Regions from separate parts of the Streptosporangium sp. NPDC000095 genome, predicted to be linked through region 1. Evidence: predicted binding sites of a transcription regulator. Region 1 holds the regulator's gene; each other region holds the start of a gene.

Region 1 (6,969 bases):
GAGTTGAAGCTGAAGACCTGGTTGGCCAGAGCGTGCTTGAGCTCGTGGTCGAAGATCTCGGCGTCCTCGTCGGTGGCGAAGTAACCGTGCTCGACCGCCGTACGCGTGTAGACGCCCACCACCCGGTCGATCAGCTGCTTGAGGCTCCACTCCCGCTGCGGGGTGCCGACCGCGCCGCGGAAGTACTTGGTGGTCACGATGTTGGCGGCGTTGACCGACCACGACCGGGGGAACTCGACACCGCGCTGCTCGAAGTTGATCGAGCCGTCGCGCCAGTTGGTCATGACGACGTCACGGCGCTCCCAGACCAGCTCGTCATAGGGATGCACGCCTGGCGTGGTGAAGATGCGCTTCATCTTCAGACCCTTACGTGGCCTCTTGCCTCCACGTGTCACCGCACCGGCGGTCTCCGTCATGACTTCCCCCTCCTGGGGCTCCGTGGAACCCTCGAATCGGACCACACCAACGCGCCGCATCACCCCCGGCGCCCGGGGTCTGTATCAGTCCTGCTTGGTGGAGCGCTCCGCCCGGAGTCGCTCGATCTCCGCCTCGAAGTCGGCCAGCGTCTCGAAACCGCGATAGACGGAGGCGAACCGTAGGTACGCCACCTCGTCCAGTTCGCGGAGCGGGCCCAGGATGGCCAGCCCGACCTCGTGGGCCGCGATCTCGGCGCATCCGGTGGCCCGGATGCTCTCCTCGACTCGCTGGCCCAGCTGCGCCAGGGAATCCTCACTGACGGACCGCCCCTGGCACGCCCGCCGGACCCCGGCGATCACCTTGTCCCTGAAAAACGGCTCCGTCACACCGCTGCGCTTGCTCACCATGAGCAGAACGGTCTCCTGCGTGGTGAACCTGCGCCCGCATTCCGAGCACGTGCGCCTGCGGCGGATCGCCCCGCCGTCCTCGGTGGCCCGGCTGTCGATGACTCGCGTGTCTAGATGGCGACAGAACGGACAATGCACGCGTGTCGCCTCCTTGACCTACCGAAGCGGCCGACCCACCTCACCTACCCACGACACGCACGGCCAGACGCCCGCGCACACATCTCGAAGAGTCGAGATGCGGTAATGGAAACACAAGCTGTGGTGAAGTGTTGCGATGCAGCCACTAGATGTTGTGGTCCAACCGTAGAAGTGCTCGACCATGAACGCAAGTTGAAACGACCTTGCGGCACGAAGTCGCTGATCAGCCCGCACATCCCGGCGTGTCGCCACCCATGCGAGACCCCTCTCGCCCCGGACGCCTCTCGTCTCACAGTCGCCCCAGACGACCCGTCGGACGAGTCCCTCGCATCCCCTCTCACACCCCTCGCCCCACCCGCGCCGCCGACCCGCCCCACCCCGCCGGAACGAGGCCCGCCCCTCTCGCCGGCCGCCCCGCCGGAGCCCGGCCGGGCGCCGCAGCGGTCCCACGAGCCCCGGCCCGATCGCCGGAGCCCGGACCGGCCTCACCTCACGGAGACGAGGCCCTCCGGGAGATAGAGCCGGGTCCCCGGCCGGACCTCCGAGCCGGACAGCCCGTTGAGGTCCATGATGCGACGGACCGCCGAGCCGGTGTCCGCCTCCTTCGTCAACGCGTCCGCGATCTCCCACAGCGTGTCGTCCGCGTGCACCGTGATCCGCGGCAGCCCCTCAAGGCCCGCCCGCTCGTCCGCCGCGACCATGTCGATGCGTCCGCCGATCCAGAGCACCGCCAGGCTGAACAGTGCGAGCACCGCCACCACGACGATCCTTCCACGCCGGGTGAGTCGAAGGGGCCGCCGAACCGCTCCCTTCCGGCCGACACCCGGCCGGCGGGTGCCCACCGAGGATGCCGTCGCCGATCGCGGCGCCCTCCTCGGCCCGGCCCCGCGTCCGGCTCCCCGTTCCGGATCACGCCCGGACCACCGTCCCCGCCCAAGGCCGGGGCTCCACCCCCGCCCACGCCCGAGCGACCGCCTCGCCTCGCGGCCAGGACTCCGCCCAGGCTCACGCCCGGACGCCCCGCCGGGCTTTCGCTCGGACTCACGCGAGGCCCGCCCCGGCTCTCGCCCACGCTTTCGCCCGGACTCCCGAGCGGATTCCCGTCTCATCTCGCGGCCGGACCTTCGCGCGGCCTCACGGCCGGATCCTCGCCCGGGCTCACGCTCGAAGACCCGCTCGGGCTCCCCGCCGGACCTTCGCCCCGGCTCGCGGCCGAGGCGTGCCCTCGGCACCGGTCCTGACACCGGCACCGAGTCCCACACGGCCTCCCACCCCTGCTTCGCCTCGGATCTCCGCCCGGACTCCGGCGCGGGACCGGGTTCCGGCTCCGGTCTCGGGGGCGGCACGAGCCGCAGGCGCGGCGCTCCCGGTGATCGCTGCGCCGCCCGGGACCTCGGCGCGATCCTGGATCGTGGTGTCGTCGCGGTCGGTTTCACGGTGGCCCCCCATCCCCTCGACCTGGCCGAACACATGTCGAAGAAAGATCGGTGAATCGAACACGATGTCGATCGAACTCCCGTACGATGTTGTACACCACGGCGTCGCCGATTTCGAGGACATTCGAACAATTGTTTGAGTATGATCTTCGGCCGAGGTATGGTCGCTGTGTGCGACGTGTTAAATACAGACCGGGAGGCGAGGAGTTCGTATGAGCCAGCACAACGAGAACGGTTCGGCCGCCAGCGACCTGGCGGTGCGAAGGCGTGACTCCCTTGGCCTCACCCCCAGGCAGCGGAAGATCCTTGAGGTGATCCGCGATTCCGTGCAGCAGCGCGGCTATCCGCCGTCCATGCGGGAGATCGGCGAAGCGGTGCAGCTCACCAGCACCTCCAGCGTGTCGCACCAGTTGACGGCTTTGCAGCGCAAGGGCTACCTGCGGCGTGATCCGCACCGCCCCCGCGCCTTGGAGGTCCGCCTTCCCGGCGAGCCCGTGCTGTGGGTTGATCCCGACTCCGGTGAGGACGAGACTCCGGTCAGCCGTCCGACCGCCGCCTATGTGCCCCTCGTCGGTCAGATCGCCGCCGGTGGCCCCATCCTCGCCGAGGAGAGCATCGAAGACGTCTTCGCCCTGCCCAGGCAGCTTGTCGGTGAGGGTACGCTCTTCCTCCTCCAGGTGACCGGCGACTCGATGATCGAGGCCGCCATCGCCAACGGTGACTGGGTGGTCGTGCGCCAGCAGCCGGTCGCCGACAACGGCGACGTGGTCGCCGCGATGATCGACGGCGAGGCCACGGTCAAGACCTTCAAGCGCAGAGACGGCCACGTCTGGCTGGTCCCGCACAACCCCAACTACGACCCGATCCCCGGCGACGAGGCCACCGTGCTCGGCAAGGTCGTCGCGGTCCTCCGCAAGCTCTGACGCGAGCGTCCCACGCAGGCTCCTCACCGCTCTCCACGGGCTCCGGCCCGTGGAGGCGTCGCCGCCTGAGAGCGTCACCCGGCACGCGGGTCCGGACCGAGCCACACCGTGGTTACGCGAGCTCGGCATCACGCGCCTCCGGCTTTCTGTGCGACACGCCATAGAACGACACGCCGGATGGGGTCCGACATCAGATGTCGGGCCCCATCCGGCGTTCTCAGGTGATGGGATATCCCCGGGAAGATCTCTCGCCGGCGGGCACGGAAACCCACCCGGCGAGGCCGAGATGGAGGCCCGCCGCTTGAAGCGGCACGGGTTCTCCCCCGAAGTGGTCACGGGGACACGCCGGCCGAGTTGACGCGCGACACCCGGGATGCCCTCGCAAGGGCACCCCGAGTCCGTAGCGACCCCGCGAGACGTCCGCGGCCGGTCACTCAGCAGTCCGTCGTCCGCGGCGAGGGCACGCGGGACGACTACGGCACGATGTTGACCAGCTTGGGCGCGCGGACGATCACCTTGCGCGGCGTGCCGGACAGGAAGGGCTGAACCTTCTCCGACCGCAGGGCCAGCAACTCCAGGTCCGCCTCGGAGATCTCCGGGGAGACCTCCAGCCGGTCGCGCACCTTGCCCGCGACCTGGACGACGCAGGTGACCGACTCCTGGACCAGCAGCGCCGGGTCGGCCACCGGCCAGCCCGCGGTGGCGACCGAGGCGGCGTGTCCCAGCCGCTCCCAGCCCTCCTCCGCCGCGTACGGCGCGACCAGAGACAGCATGACCGCGAGGGTCTCGGCGGCCTCCCTGACCGCCGGGTCGGCGGCGCCGGGGCCGGAGTCGATGGCCTTGCGTGCCGCGCTCGTCAGCTCCATCATGCGGGCCACCGCGACGTTGAAGCGGTGCGACTCGACCAGCTTGGTGACCTCGTCGATGGTGTGGTGGACGACCTTGCGCAGGTTCAGGTCTCCCGCGGTGACGTCGACGCCGGGCGCGGAGGCCGCGCCGGCCTCCGCCATCACGCGGAACGCGCGGGCGAGGAACTTCTGCGAGGCCGCCGGAGAGACGTCGGACCAGTCGATGTCGTCCTCGGGCGGTCCGGCGAAGACGACGGTCAGCCTGACCGCGTCGACACCGTAGGCGTCGATCTGCTGGCCCAGGTCGACGCCGTTGCCCAGCGACTTGGACATCGCCTTGCCCTGGTTGATGACCTGCCCCTGGTTCAGCAGGCGGGTGAAGGGCTCGACGAAGTCGACCATTCCCATGTCGTGCAGGACCTTGGTGAAGAACCTGGCGTACAGCAGGTGCAGCACGGCGTGCTCGACACCGCCGATGTACTGGTCGATCGGACCCCACCTGCGCACGCGCTCGACGTCGAACGGCCCCTCGTCGTAGGCCGGGTCGACGTAGCGCAGGAAGTACCACGAGGAGTCGACGAAGGTGTCCATCGTGTCGGTGTCGCGCTTCGCCGGGCCGCCGCACTTGGGGCAGGAGACGTTGACCCAGTCTTCGGCCGAGGCGAGCGGGGAGATGCCCTTGGGCGCCAGGGCCTCGCCACGCATGTCGGGCAGGGTGACGGGCAGCTGGTCGTCGGGGACGGGGACCTCGCCGCAGTCGGCGCAGTGAATGATCGGGATCGGGCAGCCCCAGAAGCGCTGGCGGGACAGCAGCCAGTCGCGCAGCCGGAAGTTGACCGTGAAGTGACCGGTGCCCCGCTCGCTCAGCACCTCGATGATCTTCCGGATCGCCTCGGCCTTGGCCAGGCCGTCCAGCGGGCCGGAGTTGACCATTGCGCCGTCACCGGTGGTGGCGACACCGGTCTCGCCGGGATCGGCCAGACCGGTGTGCACGACCACCCGTACCGGCAGGTCGAAGGTACGGGCGAAGTCCAGGTCGCGCTGGTCGTGGGCGGGCACGGCCATGATGGCGCCGTGGCCGTAGTCGGACAGCACGTAGTCGGCCGCCCAGACCGGCATGCGCTCACCGTTGACCGGGTTGATCGCGTACCGGCCCAGGAAGACGCCGGTCTTCTCCTTCTCGGTGGACAGCCGGTCGATGTCGGACAGCTTGGACACCTCGACCCGGTATGCCTCGAACGCCTCACGCCGGTCGTCGGTGACGATCTCCTCGGCCAGCGGCGCGTCCGGGGCGACCACGAAGAAGGTGGCGCCGTACAGGGTGTCGGGACGGGTGGTGTAGACGGTCACCGGCTCGTCCCGGCCCTCGATCACGAAGTCGACGTCGGCACCCTCGGAGCGGCCGATCCAGTTGCGCTGCATCGTCAGCACGCGCTCGGACCAGCCGCCTTCCAGCAGGGACATGTCGTCCAGCAGCCGGTCGGCGTAATCAGTGATCTTGAAATACCACTGGGTCAGCTCGCGACGGACGATCTCGGCGCCACAGCGCTCGCACCTGCCGTCCTTGACCTGCTCGTTGGCGAGCACGGTCTGGTCGTTCGGGCACCAGTTGACCAGGCCACCCTTGCGGTAGGCCAGGCCACGCTCGAAGAAGCGGTTGAAGAGCCACTGGGTCCATTTGTAGTACGAGGTGTCGCTGGTGTGCAGACGGCGGGACCAGTCGAAGGAGATCGCGTAGCGCCGGTAGGAGTTGGCCTGGGTCTCGATGTTGGCGTAGGTCCACTCCGCCGGGTGCGCGTTGTGCTTGATCGCGGCGTTCTCGGCGGGCAGGCCGAAGGAGTCCCAGCCGACGGGGTGCAGCACGTTGTAGCCGCGCTGGACCCAGTAGCGGGAGATGACGTCGCCCAGGGCGAACACCTCGGCGTGCCCCATGTGCAGGTCGCCCGAGGGATAGGAGAACATGTCGAGCATGTAGCGCCGCTCGCGCGGGTCGGCGGGGTCGTCGGAGGCCCGGAAGGGATCCAGTTCCTCCCACCTGCGCTGCCACTTGACCTGCAGGGCCTGCGGGTCATAGTGCTGCTCGTCGCTCTGCATGTCGGCTCGCTCGCTCACGTCGATCTTCCTCGGGGTATGCCTGCGTGGATGGTCCGACCCGTCCGGCCCAATGCAAAAACCCCCCGCTCACGCGGAGGGCAGCCGCATCGGCAGGGCGCTCAGGGACGGGAAGGCCGATGCGGCCCGATAAGCAGGGTCGCGGCACGCATAGGGCAAGACTATCGCAGCCCGCAAGGCGTATTCGTGGTCGGCGAGAACAGGGCCGATAACGGCAAACAGGAGACAGGATCCGGCCAGGTCAGCAGAATGGAGGCTCCCGTTCTCCCGGGGGCAACGAGACCCGATGGCTATACGCCTGTTGTGACCTCGTATGTCTCTCGCGTTTACTCTTCTAACCGTGGCACATTCAGCAGAGTCGGGGCAGGGCCCGGATCCGATGGAGGTCGGCCTGCCCATGCAGGATCCGCCGACCGACCCCACCGGGCTCCAGTTCAGGGGGGCGTTCTCCAGTTTCCCTGCGAGCCCCCCCGTCTCACGTGAGACCATGCCCAATACGCCTAATTCGGGCACCCGCGCGGGAGGTAAGGAAAGCATGGCCTCGGAGCAGTCCAGCCAGTCCCACCTGCCTTCGGCATGGCCGGAGGCTGCCGAGCCGTCGCCCTCGTGGTCGAACGATTCGCTTGGCACCGGACCCCGGCTGCCCCTCCCGCAGGACGAGCAGCAGAGCGGCAACGGCCCCTCCTGG
Region 2 (6,969 bases), on a different contig from region 1:
CCGATACGACGCAGCAACACGACCAGCACGGCTGTCATCACGGCGAGAGCCACAACCGTCACTACCAACATGACGACCACGACCGGATCCATGCGCGCCTCACCTTCCTCGCGTCGCAAATATCAGGCACACGAGGGGTCACACGCACGGCACGGAAAGTCCAGGTGGCGGCGCTGTCGGGACAGAAGTGACCCCAGAGGGGATCACCTACCGGCTCTTCCCGCCGGTCCGTCGTTCCGTCCTCATCCGCCAAGCCTGTTTGCCCGTACTACACCGCTATGACAATCCGCACTGCGCGGAGTAACTCCTCACTGCCGTTGAGATTAAGCGTCAGAGAGGTAACGAGCAAGCAAAGACCCGCTGTCAAGCTGCTTTGGACTAGTCAAGCGAATAGCCCGAATCATCCGTGAATGACGATGTTTCCGCACCCTCGTCCTCCAGCACTTCGCGGATGACGCGAAAGGCCAGGCCGGGGCCGTATCCCTTCCGGGCGAGCATGCCGGCCAGTCTGCGAGTCCTGACCGCGGGCTCCAGGCTTCGGGTCGAGGAGAGCTTGCGCCGAACGAGGCGACGGGCGGTCTCCGCCTCCTCCTCGGGATCGAGCTGATCCACCGCTTCCTTCACGGTCTCCTCTTCCACCCCGCGGTGGCGGAGCTCCGAGGCGAGGGCCTTTCTGGCGAGCCCTCGCCCGGCGTGGCGTGAACTCACCCATGCCGCGGCGAACGCCTCGTCGTCGATGAGTCCGACCTCGGAGAAGCGGTCCAGCACGGCGTCCGCCGCCTCCTGTGGCACCTCACGCTTGCGCAGCGCCTCCGCGAGCTGGGCTCGGGTGCGCGGCGCCATGGTCAGCAGCCGCAGACAGATGCCTCGCGCCACCGCCTGCGGGTCGGCCTCGGACTTCCGGCTCGCCCCGGCCCGCTCGGCCGATCCGTCGGACCCGCCTGGTCCGTCGGGGCCGTCGGATCCTTCGGGAAGGAAACCCGGGGTAGCCCTCCCTGAGCGCCGCCCGCCACGACGGGAGGCACGTTTCCTCCGGCCGCGGGGTGCGTCGCCCGCAGGTTCCGCGGTCTCCTCGCGGAACCCTTCCTCAGAAGCGGACGAACCGAAGTCGCGCCCACGTCTGCCCGGTGAGGCCGCCCGAGGTTCGTCGGGCCAGGCGCCCCAGTCTCTCGGCCCGGCCTGGTCGGCCGGACCGGAGTCAGGTCCCGTCGTCATCGATCAGCCCGGACTCAGGCGTCACCCGGCTTGGGAGTGGCGGCCTTGGAACCGCGACCGGACCCGGCGGAAGACGCGGCACCGGCCGCACGGCCGGACGCGGCGGCCGGGGCCGAAGCCGCGGGGACGGGCGACGGGGCGGCCGGGCTGTCAAGGCGCGGGCCGACACCCAGCTTCTCCTTGATCTTCTTCTCGATCTCGTTCGCCATGTCCGGGTGGCTCTTGAGGAAGTTTCGCGCGTTCTCCTTGCCCTGGCCGAGCTGGTCACCCTCGTAGGTGTACCAGGCGCCGGACTTGCGGACGAAACCGTGCTCGACGCCCATGTCGATCAGGCCACCCTCGCGGGAGATGCCGACGCCGTAGAGGATGTCGAAGTCGGCCACCCGGAAGGGCGGGGCCATCTTGTTCTTGACGATCTTCACCCGGGTGCGGTTGCCGACCGCCTCAGTGCCGTCCTTCAGCGTCTCGATGCGGCGGATGTCGAGACGGACCGAGGCGTAGAACTTCAGCGCCTTTCCACCGGTCGTGGTCTCGGGCGAACCGAACATCACGCCGATCTTCTCGCGGAGCTGGTTGATGAAGATCGCGGTGGTGCCGGTGTTGTTGAGCGCGCCGGCGACCTTGCGCAGCGCCTGGGACATCAGGCGGGCCTGGAGGCCGACGTGGCTGTCGCCCATCTCGCCCTCGATCTCGGCCTTGGGCACCAGTGCGGCGACCGAGTCGATGACCAGCAGGTCGACGGCGCCGGACCGGATCAGCATGTCGGCGATCTCCAGCGCCTGCTCACCGGTGTCGGGCTGGGAGACGAGCAGCGCGTCGGTGTCGACGCCCAGCTTCTGGGCGTACTCCGGGTCGAGCGCGTGCTCGGCGTCGATGAACGCGGCGATGCCGCCGCCGCGCTGGGCGTTGGCCACCGCGTGCAGGGCGACCGTGGTCTTGCCCGAGGACTCGGGACCGTAGACCTCGACGATGCGGCCGCGTGGGAAACCGCCGATGCCGAGGGCCACGTCGAGCGCGATGGAGCCGGTGGGAATCACCTCGATGGGAGCCCGGGTCTCGTCGCCCAGGCGCATGATCGAGCCCTTGCCGAACTGACGCTCGATCTGAGCGAGTGCGGTCTCAAGCGCCTTCTCGCGGTCGTTAGCTGCCATGGGAGCCCCCTGAAGGGTCGCGGGTTGGATCGGTTGCCAGAAAGCTACGGGGTGCCGCCGACAATTTCGGGAGGGCACGCCAGGAGTGGTGGCCTGTTCAATATAGCCGAACGACTGTTCGATCGCCGCCCGTTGGCACCACGGGTTGCGGGAGTCGCGAACCATCGCGGAGGTCACCCGCGCACGACCGGGCACGACCGGACGCCGACGAACACAGACGGACGCGGACGAACACGAGCGGGCGCGGACGGCGGGTCCACCTTGGCGGTCCAGATGTCGCGTGGCGGTCCGACGAACACGGGGGCGCGGACGGCGGAGCCGCCGGCGAGGCGTGCGTGACACCGGGTGCGACAGGCATCATCGGGCACGAATGGCTACGAAACACATGAATAGCCGGTAACTGGCATAGAACGCCATAGGTCTACGCAACCAGGCACGGGCGGCGGGGCCGCCGACGAGGCGCGTGGCGCCAGGCGCCGTGGGCACCGGCGGCGGGAGAACCGCCCCGGAGAACCCGGAACCCATCCGAAAGGCGACATTTCCAAGAATTACCTGGAGCCTGTTGTAACCGGGCTGACCTGGGGTGATCCTGAGGGGAAACGACCCGAGGTGCCCGACGTGCCCAACGCGTTCACACAGCAACGCCTAGCCCATCTCGACTCCCTCGCCGCCGAACTGCGACAACGAGGGATGGTGAGCCGCACCCTCGGCGGCACCGCCCCCGTGCTGTGGGTGTGGCATCCCGACAGTCACCGGCAGACGATCGTCTTCGCCACGCCGGTCAAGGACGGCTGGCTGTTCCTGTGGGCACCGGACGGCGAGGAGAGCGCCGACGATCCCGCGCACGCGGCCGAGGTGGTGGAGAGGCTCCTCGTCCCGCTTCCCGAATCCTGACCGGTTCTCAGCGGAGCCTGGGTGAGACGTCGGTCACCCCGCACACGGCGTGCCAGACCTCCTTCGCCCCCACGCCGTCGGCCAGCGCCTGGACCACGGTCCGACCGCCGAGATCGGCGATGACGTAGTCGTTGGCCCATGAATCGGCGTACCGGTCACCGAAGTGTGACTTCATCCGCTTCCAGAATTCCGACAGGCGCATACCCCAAGTATGGGTCCACTCCGGGGTGGGGGAGCCCGTTCCGAGACGCCGCCTGACCGCGAACCACCCCGTCTCCCGATTTCCCGTCCAGGTCCGCCGGGACCGGGACGGGAGACGTACGGGGGAAGGGCCGTCGCCGGTGAGAACGCGGGCGGCCAAGGTCCGGGGTGAGGAGGCGGAGTCGTCAGAGCACTCGGGAGCCGTACATCTCTCCGAGGGGGTCGGCGAGCAGCTCCAGGCGTGCGCCGTCGGGGTCGGCGAAGTAGATGGACGCGCCACTCTCGACCTGGTGCGGCACTCCCGCCGCCTCCAGCTTGCCCCGCAGGCGCTCCCACGTGGAGGGATCGACGGAGATGGCGATGTGGTGGAGCCCGCCGAGAACCTCTTTGTAGGGGCCGAGGTCCAGGCCGGGGAAGTCGAAGAAGGCGAGGAGGTTGCCGTTGCCGATGTCGAAGAAGAAGTGGTTCGACCCCCGGTAGTCGCGGTTCTCGAAGATCTCCGTGAGCGGGAACTCCAGGAGGTCCTGGTAGAACGCGATCGTCGTCTCGACGTCGGAGGAGATCAGCGCGAAGTGGTGCAACCCCCTCGCGCTGCTCGGCGGGCGGTGCTCCCTGAGGTGCTCCGCCTTGATCCGCTCGCGTGTCGCCTCGATGGCCTGATGGTCGATGCTCACCGTTAGCTCACCACTCAATGCGTCGTGTGTTCGTCAAAGTCGTGTCCGTGACGACAGGGGGCCAACCTATCCCGGACGCCATGTCATGGTCGCAGGGCGTCGGGAAGACCCCCGGGAGGCGTGGTCTCCCTCGTTCCTGCCGCGAGGCCGGTTCGTGTGTCCGCAGGTGACGCGCGGTCCGTCCACTCCCGCCCGCCGGTCGGCGGTGGCGGGTTCTGTCGGTGGGACCGTGCAGTATGGGCGGTGACCCGGTTGGTCGGCCGGACCGGGAGCCAGGGGGGCGGCGATGAGCGAGACAACGGGCACGGGCGGCGCGCTCGACCACTTCACCCGGATGACCAGAGACTGGTTCACCGGGGCGTTCTCCGCGCCGACCGCCGCGCAGGAGGGGGCGTGGGCGGCGATCGCCCGGGGTGACAACACCCTGGTGGTCGCGCCCACCGGCTCCGGCAAGACGCTCGCCGCCTTCCTGTGGTCGCTCGACCGGCTCGCCTCCGCCCCTCCCCCCGACGCCGAGACCTCCGGTACGGGTCAGGCGGGCGGTGCGGGCTCGCGACGCGGGCGGGGGCGTTCTCGCGGGGACGGCGAGCCGGCGAGGCGGTGCCGGGTCCTGTACGTGTCGCCGCTCAAGGCTCTCGCCGTCGACGTCGAGCGCAACCTCCGGGCCCCGCTCGCCGGGCTGAGGCAGACCGCGCGGCGGCTCGGTCTGCCGGTGCCGGAGATCTCGGTGGCGATCCGGTCGGGCGACACCTCCCCCGAGGAGCGGCGCCGGTTCGCGACCAGGCCGTCCGACATCCTGATCACCACCCCCGAGTCGCTGTTCCTGCTGCTCACCAGCCAGGCCCGTGAGGCGTTACGCGACGTGGAGACGGTCGTCGTCGACGAGGTGCACGCGGTGGCGGCCACCAAGCGCGGCGCGCACCTCGCCCTCAGTCTGGAGCGGCTCGACACCCTCCTGCCCAGGCCCGCCCAGCGGATCGGCCTGTCCGCGACCGTGCGCCCGGTGAGCGAGGTGGCCGCCTTCCTGGGTGGGACGCGCCCGGCGACAGTGGTCCAGCCGCCCTCCGAGAAGGAGATCGCGGTCGAGGTGGTCGTCCCGATCGAGGACATGACCGAGCTCGACACGCCTCCCCCCGCCCCCGACGACGACCGCTGGCTGACGGAGACCCCGGCCAGGCGGTCGATCTGGCCGCATGTGGAGGAGCGGCTGTTCGAGCTGATCGGCGACCACGCTTCCACGATCGTGTTCGCCAACTCCCGGCGGCTCGCGGAGAGACTGTGCACCCGCCTCAACGAGCTGGCGTGGGAGCGACGGGACGACGGCGGGGAGCGGGCGGCGGAGGAGGGCGTGGGAGCGGAGCCGGTGCACTGGGCCGAGGGGTTCCCCGTGCCACCGGCCTCCATCTCCACCCCTGCGGCGATGATGGCGCAGGCCGGTGCGGCCAAGGGGGTCGTCCCTGAGATCGTGAGAGCCCACCACGGTTCGGTGTCGAAGGAGGAGCGCTCCCAGATCGAGGAGGCGCTCAAGTCCGGGCGGCTGCCCGCCGTGGTCGCGACCTCCAGCCTGGAGCTCGGCATCGACATGGGCGCGGTCGACCTGGTGGCGTGTGTCGGGGCACCGCCGAGCGTGGCGAGCGGCCTGCAGCGGATCGGCCGGGCCGGGCACCAGGTGGGGGCCGTCTCGCGCGGCGTGATCTTCCCCAAATACCGGGGGGACCTGGTCCAGACGGCGGTGGTGGCCGAGCGGATGAGGAGCGGGGAGATCGAGGATCTGCGCTACCCGCGCAACCCCCTCGACGTGCTCGCCCAGCAGATCGTCGCGATGACCGCGCTGGACGAGTGGACGGTCGACGAGCTGGAGGAGGTCGTGCGGCGGGCCGCCCCCTACCGGACGCTGCCCAGGAGCGCGCTGGAGGCGACGCTCGACATGCTCGCCGGGCGATACCCGAGCGAGGAGTTCGCCGAGCTGCGGCCGCGCATCGTCTGGGACCGGGTGACCGGCACCCTGCGGGGCCGTCCCGGAGCCCAGCGGCTCGCGGTCACCAACGGCGGCACGATCCCCGACCGGGGATTGTTCGGCGTGTTCCTGGTCGGGGAGAAGTCCTCCCGGGTGGGCGAGCTGGACGAGGAGATGGTCTACGAGTCGCGGGCCGGTGACGTGTTCGTGCTGGGCGCGACCTCCTGGCGGATCGAGGAGATCACGGCCGATCGGGTGCTGGTCACGCCCGCCCCCGGCCAGCCGGGAAAGCTCCCGTTCTGGCACGGCGACACCGCGGGGCGGCCCGCGGAGCTGGGGAGGGCCATCGGCGCGTTCCTCCGCGAGATGTCGGCGGCGGGCGCGGACGCCGGAGTGGGAGGCGGGGGCGCCCGGAGCCCGGGGACGGGAGCGGCGAAAGCCGAAGACGGAGCGGCGGAGGCGAGAAGCGCCGGAGCGGGAGGCACGGGAGACGGAGAGAGGAGGAAAGCGGGGAACGGGAAGACAGGTAAGGCCGAAGCGGGCGACGCGGCGCGGGAGGGCGCCCTGGAGAGGATCAGGGCGGCGGGACTGGACGAGTTCGCCGCGGCCAACCTGCTCTCCTACCTGGCCGAGCAGCGGCAGGCGACCGGCTACGTGCCGGACGACAGGACGTTGCTGGTCGAGCGCTTCCACGACGAGCTGGGCGACTGGCGGGTGGTGGTGCACTCCCCGTACGGTGCCCGGGTGCACGCGCCGTGGGCGCTGGCGATCGGGCGGCGGCTGCGGGAGCGCTACGGCGTCGACGTGCAGGCCGTGCACTCCGACGACGGGATCGTGCTGCGTGTTCCCGACACGCTCTCCGATCCTCCGTCCGATG
Region 3 (6,969 bases), on a different contig from region 1:
AAGCGAAAGTACCGAAAAAGTCGAAGTTTCCGTCATGTCGGGTAGGACAAGTGCGGCGTTTGACGCGGACCCCACCGGATCGGATTCGACATCTTTTTTCCAATCAGCTTGACCTTAGGCGCCCACAGCTTTACCGTCACTGTCCGTAACCACACCTCGTGGCGTTATCGGGTGAACCCTGACGCACCGGTCACCGAAGGTGCCAGCCTCAGGCGCCAACCCGGTGAACGGGGCATAAGTTGCGAGGTAGCACAATCAAGTTGAGAGCACTACATAACAGAGCCGGGGGGCCACACCATGCCGTCTGAGTACGCCAAGTCACTGGGTGCAAGACTCCGTGCCATTCGCACCCAGCAGGGCCTGTCCCTGCACGGAGTCGAAGAGAAGTCCCGGGGACGCTGGAAGGCGGTCGTCGTGGGCTCCTACGAGCGTGGCGACCGTGCCGTCACCGTGCAGAAGCTTGCCGAACTGGCTGATTTCTACGGGGTGCCGGTCTCGGAGTTGCTGCCGGGGGGTTCGGCTCCGAGCCCTCTTGGCCCGACACCGAAGCTTGTGATCGACCTTGAGCGTCTCGCCCAGCTCCCCAAGGAGAAGGCGGGCGCGCTCGCCCGTTACGCGGCCACCATCCAGAGCCAGCGTGGCGACTACAACGGCAAGGTGCTGTCCATCCGCCAGGAGGATCTCCGCTCCCTCGCCGTGATCTATGACAAGTCCCCCAGTGAGCTCACCGAGGAGCTCATCGGCTGGGGTGTCCTGGACCCGGAGGCCCGCCGAGCCGTCGAAGCCTTCTGACGACCCCTGACCGGTCGTGGGTGCGCCGCAACCGGCGTACCCACCCCGCAGAGCTCCTCGTTCTCAGCAGAACCTGTCCTTAGTTCCGCCCCGGGCTACAGCCGTTGTGGTAGGAAAAGGCAGACACGCATTTAGCGAGGTGTGGTGGACATGGCCAGGGGAGATGATCGGATCGATCACTCTCGATCGACCTCCGAGACCCGTCTCCGCACCGCCCCGGCGCAGCCGCGATCGACCAGGAGGCGTGCCTTTCCGCGGCTGCTGAGCTCGATCGGCACCAACCGCACCCAGAGCACCCTGAAGCTGCTGCCGTTCGTCGTGATGGCCGTGGTGGCCGCGATCGACTTCGGCACCGGCCCCACGTCCGGCCTGCTGCCGCTGCTCGCCCTCGGCCCGGCCTTCGCCAGCGTGGCCTGCGACCTGACCCGCACCACGGTGGTCGGCGTCGTCGCCCTGGCGCTGTGCTTCGCGCTCGGCCTCTACAACGACATCCTCTCGTCCCGCATCAACATCACCCTCATCGCCATCCTCGGCGTCACCGTGGCCAGTGTGCTGGCCAGCGCCGGACGGCTGCGCCACGAACGCCAGCTCGCCGACGTGCGCTCGGTGGCCGAGGCCGCCCAGCGGGTGTTGCTGCGCCCGGTGCCCCGCCGCGCGGGACCGGGCATCGGCGTGGCCGTCTCGTACACCTCCGCCACGGCGGAGGCCAGGATCGGCGGCGACCTGTACGAGGTCGTCACCACCCCGCACGGGGTGCGGATCATCGTGGGAGACGTCCAGGGCAAGGGCCTGGAGGCCGTGGAGACGGCCGCGGTCGCGCTCGGGGCCTTCCGTGAGGCGGCCCACGACGAGAGGACGCTCCAGGGCGTCGTGGGCCGCCTGGAGAACGCCCTGACCCGCGAGCTGTCCGGCGAGCAGTTCGTGACCGCCGTGCTGGCCGAGATCAGCGGCGACTCCACCATCACCGTCATCAACTGCGGCCACCCGGCGCCCCTGGTGCTCGACGCCGACGGCGGGATCTGGTTCGCCGACCCCCCGGACGAGGCGCTCCCGCTGGGCATGAGCGCTCTCAAGGCCGTCGAGCCGCGGCCGCACCACATCCCCTTCGAGCCCGGCGACCAGGTCCTCTTCTACACCGACGGGGTCATCGAGGCACGCGACGACGCGGGCGAGTTCTATCCGCTGCTGGAGCGGGCGCACCTGCTGGAGGGCGACGACCCCCAGGGCTCGCTGGACGCCCTGCGCGCCGACCTGCTCGGCCACGTGGGCAGGCCGCTGAGCGACGACGCCGCGATGCTCCTGCTGCGCCAGCGCGCCGCCCGCCAGAACTCCACGGCGGCGTGAGAAAGAGCGCCGGCAGGACCCCGAGCGGGAACGGCTGCGCGAAACCGGCTTCACGGCGGCGTGAGAGAACACCGGCGCGAGAAAAGCCTGGGAGAACAACGAGGCGCGAGGGGACGACGGCACGAGAACGTCCCCGTACGCCCTGCGCCCGCCGGCGGGACCGGCGGAGGCGAGACGCACGGGGACGGCGCCGATGAGCTCGGGCGGCCCGCTCCGGGTGGAGGGCCGCTCCCGCTCTAACCGGCTAGCGGGATCCGGCCCGGGAGCATGGGCTGGCTCGGGACACCGAGCAGCTTCTCCACGGTGCTGACGAACCGCTCAGCCTCGGAGATGAGCTCCTCGGCGTCTCGCGAGGACACCGTGCGGGTCAGGCCCGCCTCGGCGGCGGCCCGCTTGGCCGCGCTCGTCTCGAAATAGGGTGCCCACTCGGCCAGGCGGGGCTCGGCCTCGGGCAGCAGCTCCCAGGCGCTGCGCAGCCTGCGCCTGCGCCCCTGCATCGGACGGGGACGGGCCGCCAGGACGGCGGCTGCCGCCCTGAGCGCGGCGAGATGGGCCGCGACGTAACGCGCGGCGGAGGTCCGGGCGGCGGCGGCCTCTTCGAGGCAGTCGCGCGCGTCTGAGAGGTGTGCCCGCACCGTGGGGGACAGCCGGGGCCCACCGGAATCGCCGAGCCGAGGGGTCATAGCGCTTCAGCCTCCTTGGTCGCAAGCGGCTCCGGCGTTTTCGCCGGTGGTATCACATTCGCAGACCCCACCGACAAATCCGCCGGACGGCCGGACGAGGAGCTTCCCCTCTCCCCGTCCGCCCTGACCTGGTCCGATCGTCTCCGCCGACGACATGGACCCGATCGGCCGCTCTTGGAACACGAGCCGCGAGCCCCGTGTCATCACATCGAACATAAATTCGATCACTAATACTGTCAAGTAAAACGACGAACAAAGGTTCGATCTTCGGGTCTCTGGAGCACGCGAAAGGGCCCCGGGAGATCACCGTCTCCCGGGGCCCCTGCTCTCGACCGGCGCGGGCGCGACCGGCGGCTCGCGTTCCGCCGGCTCGCCCCTAGCGGACGAACCTGCCTCGGACGTGCACCGGCACTCCCGTACCGAGCAGCCCGGGAAGGACCTCCGCCACGTGCATCGGCAGTCGTACGCAACCGTGGGAGGCGGGCGCCAGCGGCACCGACAGCGCGCCGTGGAAGGCGATGCCCCCGTTGAAGAAGATCGGGTTGTAGAGCTGGCCCAGGTAGGACTTGTGCCAGCCGTCCCTGCGCCAGGTGGTCTTGTAGTCGCCGGTCGGCGTGCGCGCGTCGCCGCAGAACCGCTGGGTCCTGCCCTCCCAGGTGGCCGTCTCGCAGTAGGCGATCCCGCTGCCGGAGGAGGTGTGGCTGATCAGCTTCACCGTGCCGTTCACGTAGAGGACCATCACCTGCTTGGCGAGGTTGACCTCCACCCGGGTCGGCTTGCCGTTGGGGACGAGCACCTTCGGCGCCTGGGGTGCCTCCAGAGCGTCCCAGGTCCTGCGTGCCACGGTGCTGGTCGGCGAGATGCCGTTCACCTTCTGGAAGGCCCAGATCGCCGTCAGGGTCGCCCCGCCGTAGCGGCCGTCGATCCTGCCCGGGGCGTAGCCGAGCTCGGCCAGCCGGGTCTGGAGCACCTTCACCGCGGCGCCCTTCGCACCGAGCTTGAGCGTTTTGCCGGGCGCGACGAACGAGGACACGCCCGTCACCCCCGCCGTGACGGCCGGGGAACCCGACGTCCCCGCCGCCGCGGCGCCGGCGGGAAGGGCGACGCCCACGAAAGACACGGAAGAGAGGAGCACGGCCCCCGCCGTCATCAGCGCGGCCACTCCCGGCCGCAGTCCAACCCCCACTTTCGATCAACTCCTCATATCACTATGGATCGGGTCAAGGGACCATAGCGCACGGTTTCCCTGTGCAGACAGCCGGTCATGAAACGGCAATCAACGGTCAATCTGTTTAGAGTGGCCGCGTGCCAGAAAAGTTGCATCCGAACATCGAGAAGGTCGCCGCCGTCCTGCGCGAGCACGGCGTCCCCGGCGAGATCGTCATCTTCGCGGAGGCCACCCCCACCGCCGCCACCGCGGCCGCGCAGCTGGGCTGCGAGGTCGGCGCCATCGCCAACAGCCTGATATTCGACGCCGACGGTGAGCCGCTCCTGGTGCTGACCAGCGGCGCCCACCGCGTCGACACCGACCTGATCGCCAGGACGGCCGGAGCGGCGAAGGTGAAGCGCGCCGCCCCCGCCTTCGTGCGGGCGGCCACCGGCCAGGTCATCGGCGGCGTCGCCCCGATCGGCCACCCCGCCCCGGTCAGAACCCTGGTCGACACCTGGCTGGCCAAGCACGAGGTCGTCTGGGCCGCGGCCGGCCACCCGCACACCGTCTTCCCGACCTCCTTCGACGAGCTCGTCCGCATCACCGGCGGGGTGCCCGTCGAGGTCGAATAACGGCTTCGCGCGGCTTTCGAACTCGGTGCCCACGGGCTCCGTGCCCACCGCCGGGCCTGCGCGCCCGCGACCCGGCGGGCTCGTACGCGCGACACGACCGGTCCCACACCGAACGGACCGCGGGCGAGCACGCCGGCGCTTCGTGCGCACGACGCTCGCGACCGCGCCCGGGAGCCGCACGGCTCCGGGCGCGGTCGCGAGAAGCCGGTCAGGCCCTTCGTGACCGGGCCGACAGGCGGGTGGGAAAGGCCGGGAAACTCCCTGGTGAGCGCCGGATGACCCTCCCTCGCCACACGGTGACCCGTGCCACGGCCACCCTGCTAGGGTGCGACGCGTGATCGGACTGCGACGGATCGGCCCCGACGAGTTCACGCTCCGGCTGGACGCGGTCCTCGGCGTCTACACCGAGGCGATGAACCCTCCGGCCGACCAGATCGCCGGCCGCAGGCTCATCATGGGAAACCACGCCACCCATCCCGCCTTCACCTGCCTGTTCGCCGAGCTCCCCGACGGCACTCCTGTGGGCATCGCCTACGGCTTCCACGGGGTTCCCGGGCAGTGGTGGCACGACGTGGTCAGGCGAGCCCTCGCGGACGAGTACGGAGAGGGCGGCGCCCACGACTGGCTGGGCGACGCGCTGGAGCTCGCCGAGATCCACGTCCACCCCGACTACCAGGGCAAGGGCATCGGCCGGGCGATGATCACGGGGATGTGCGCGGGCCGCCTGGAGCGCACCGCCGTGCTGTCGACCCGCGACCGGCCCACCGCGGCACGCCACCTCTATCGCAGTATCGGCTTCGTGGACCTGCTCACGCAGTTCGTCTTCCCCGGTGGGCACGAGCGCTACGCGATCCTCGGGACTCCCCTGCCGCTGGGCGGCTGAGCCGTCCCGAAGGATCCGCGGTCTCAGGTCGGCAGCGGGGCGATCTCCGGCGTGTGGTCGAGCGCCTGGAAGACCTCCCGGGTCGCGCTCGAGCGGTTGAAGGTGATGAAGTGGATGCCCGGCGCGCCCTCGTCGAGCAGGGTCTGGCAGAGCTCGGCGGCGTGTTCGATGCCGAGGCTGCGCACCGCGGCCGGGTCGTCGGCGACGGCCGCGAACCTCTCGGCCACCTCCGGCGGGAACGGCGCGCCGGAGAGCTGCTCGGACCTGGCGATGGTGCTCATCTGCGTGACGGGCATGATGCCGGGGATGATCGGCGTGTCACAGCCGGCGGCGGCCACCCGGTCACGCAACCGCAGGTAGTCCTCGGCACGAAAGAACATCTGAGTGATCGCGTAGTCGGCGCCCGCACGGCACTTGCGCACGAAGTAGTCGGTGTCGGACTCGATCGAGGCCGACCTGGGGTGCTTGTACGGGAAGGCGGCCACGCCCACGCAGAAGTCGCCGGACTGCCGGATGAGCCGGACCAGCTCCTCGGCGTACAGGACGCCCTCGGGGTGGCGCACCCATTCGCCCGTCACGTCGCCGGGCGGGTCGCCCCGCACGGCGAGGATGTTGCGCACGCCCGCTCCCGCGAAGCGGCCGATCAGATGGCGCAGCTCGCGGACGGAGTGGTTGACGGCGGTGAAGTGGGCGACCGGGGTGAGCGTGGTCTCGTGGGCGATCCGCTCGACGATGTCGACCGTGCGGTCTCGGGTGCTGCCGCCGGCGCCGTAGGTGACGGACACGAAGGTGGGGTGCAGCGACTCCAGCTCACGGACGGCGCGCCAGAGCTGACGCTCCCCCTCGTCGGTCTTCGGGGGGGAGAACTCGAAGGAGAACGAGCGGGCACCGGCAGCGAGGAGTTCGCGGACGGTGGCGACACGATCAGGAAGGACAGACGCGCGACCCAGAGCCATGGGGTCAAGGATACTTGCCCGGCCGCTCGGCCGCCCGATCAGATCATCTCCGCCGGACATGGCGCGAACTTGTCACAATTAGCACGTAAACCACCACCCCTCTAGATCGAAATGTCCCCTTGGACCGTTAATCTCATTACCTGACCTCCTCACGCCGTCAAAGCCGGGGGATTCCAATTTTCATAGATTGGGTTCCCTGCCTCATCCTCAGTCGCAAGGAACCCGGAGGTGTCGTGCCCCACACCGGCTCCACAGGCGTTCCACCTCTCCGCCGGACCGGCGGAGAGGATCTTGTCCATCATGCGTACGGTGGTCGGGGTGTCATCACCGCCGGTCACGACGCCGGGATGCACGGCGCCGTACCGCGTTTTCCCCCCAGAGCTGAAGCCCAGGGTCTCCACACTGGAGGTATTCGATGATCACTTCTGCAGCCGCGTTGGACATGATCCGGTCCGAGGTGGATCGTTCTCTTCGGCGATTCGTCGAACAACAGCGCCCACAGGTCAGCGCTCCGGAGCTGGCGCCGCTC

Evidence for each region. The regulator LexA, encoded in region 1, represses DNA repair genes until DNA is damaged. The targets are predictions, from matches to a motif close to TCGAACANNTGTTCGA.
Region 2: the regulator LexA is predicted to act here: its motif matches at 2,473-2,488, upstream of recA (recombinase RecA).
Region 3: the regulator LexA is predicted to act here: its motif matches at 3,068-3,083, upstream of ACFY3V_RS01985 (SAV_6107 family HEPN domain-containing protein).

Annotation. Positions count from the first base shown of each region.
Region 1 is NZ_JBIAZS010000012.1:73,334-80,302, reverse strand. Features, by position in the region: gene ACFY3V_RS25375 (vitamin B12-dependent ribonucleotide reductase) at 1-416, opposite strand, end outside; gene nrdR (transcriptional regulator NrdR) at 501-962, opposite strand; gene ACFY3V_RS25365 (LysM peptidoglycan-binding domain-containing protein) at 1,448-1,720, opposite strand; gene lexA (transcriptional repressor LexA) at 2,611-3,321, shown strand; gene leuS (leucine--tRNA ligase) at 3,795-6,263, opposite strand; gene ACFY3V_RS25350 (hypothetical protein) at 6,622-6,969, shown strand, end outside.
Region 2 is NZ_JBIAZS010000001.1:1,081,562-1,088,530, forward strand. Features, by position in the region: gene rny (ribonuclease Y) at 1-92, opposite strand, end outside; gene recX (recombination regulator RecX) at 379-1,215, opposite strand; gene recA (recombinase RecA) at 1,230-2,366, opposite strand; gene ACFY3V_RS04530 (hypothetical protein) at 2,985-3,260, shown strand; gene ACFY3V_RS04535 (DUF3046 domain-containing protein) at 3,268-3,462, opposite strand; gene ACFY3V_RS04540 (VOC family protein) at 3,647-4,135, opposite strand; gene ACFY3V_RS04545 (ATP-dependent helicase) at 4,422-6,969, shown strand, end outside.
Region 3 is NZ_JBIAZS010000001.1:506,475-513,443, forward strand. Features, by position in the region: gene ACFY3V_RS01975 (transcriptional regulator) at 298-792, shown strand; gene ACFY3V_RS01980 (PP2C family protein-serine/threonine phosphatase) at 943-2,136, shown strand; gene ACFY3V_RS01985 (SAV_6107 family HEPN domain-containing protein) at 2,373-2,819, opposite strand; gene ACFY3V_RS01990 (L,D-transpeptidase family protein) at 3,196-4,005, opposite strand; gene ACFY3V_RS01995 (YbaK/EbsC family protein) at 4,125-4,601, shown strand; gene ACFY3V_RS02000 (GNAT family N-acetyltransferase) at 4,936-5,484, shown strand; gene metF (methylenetetrahydrofolate reductase [NAD(P)H]) at 5,508-6,440, opposite strand; gene ACFY3V_RS02010 (polyprenyl synthetase family protein) at 6,856-6,969, shown strand, end outside.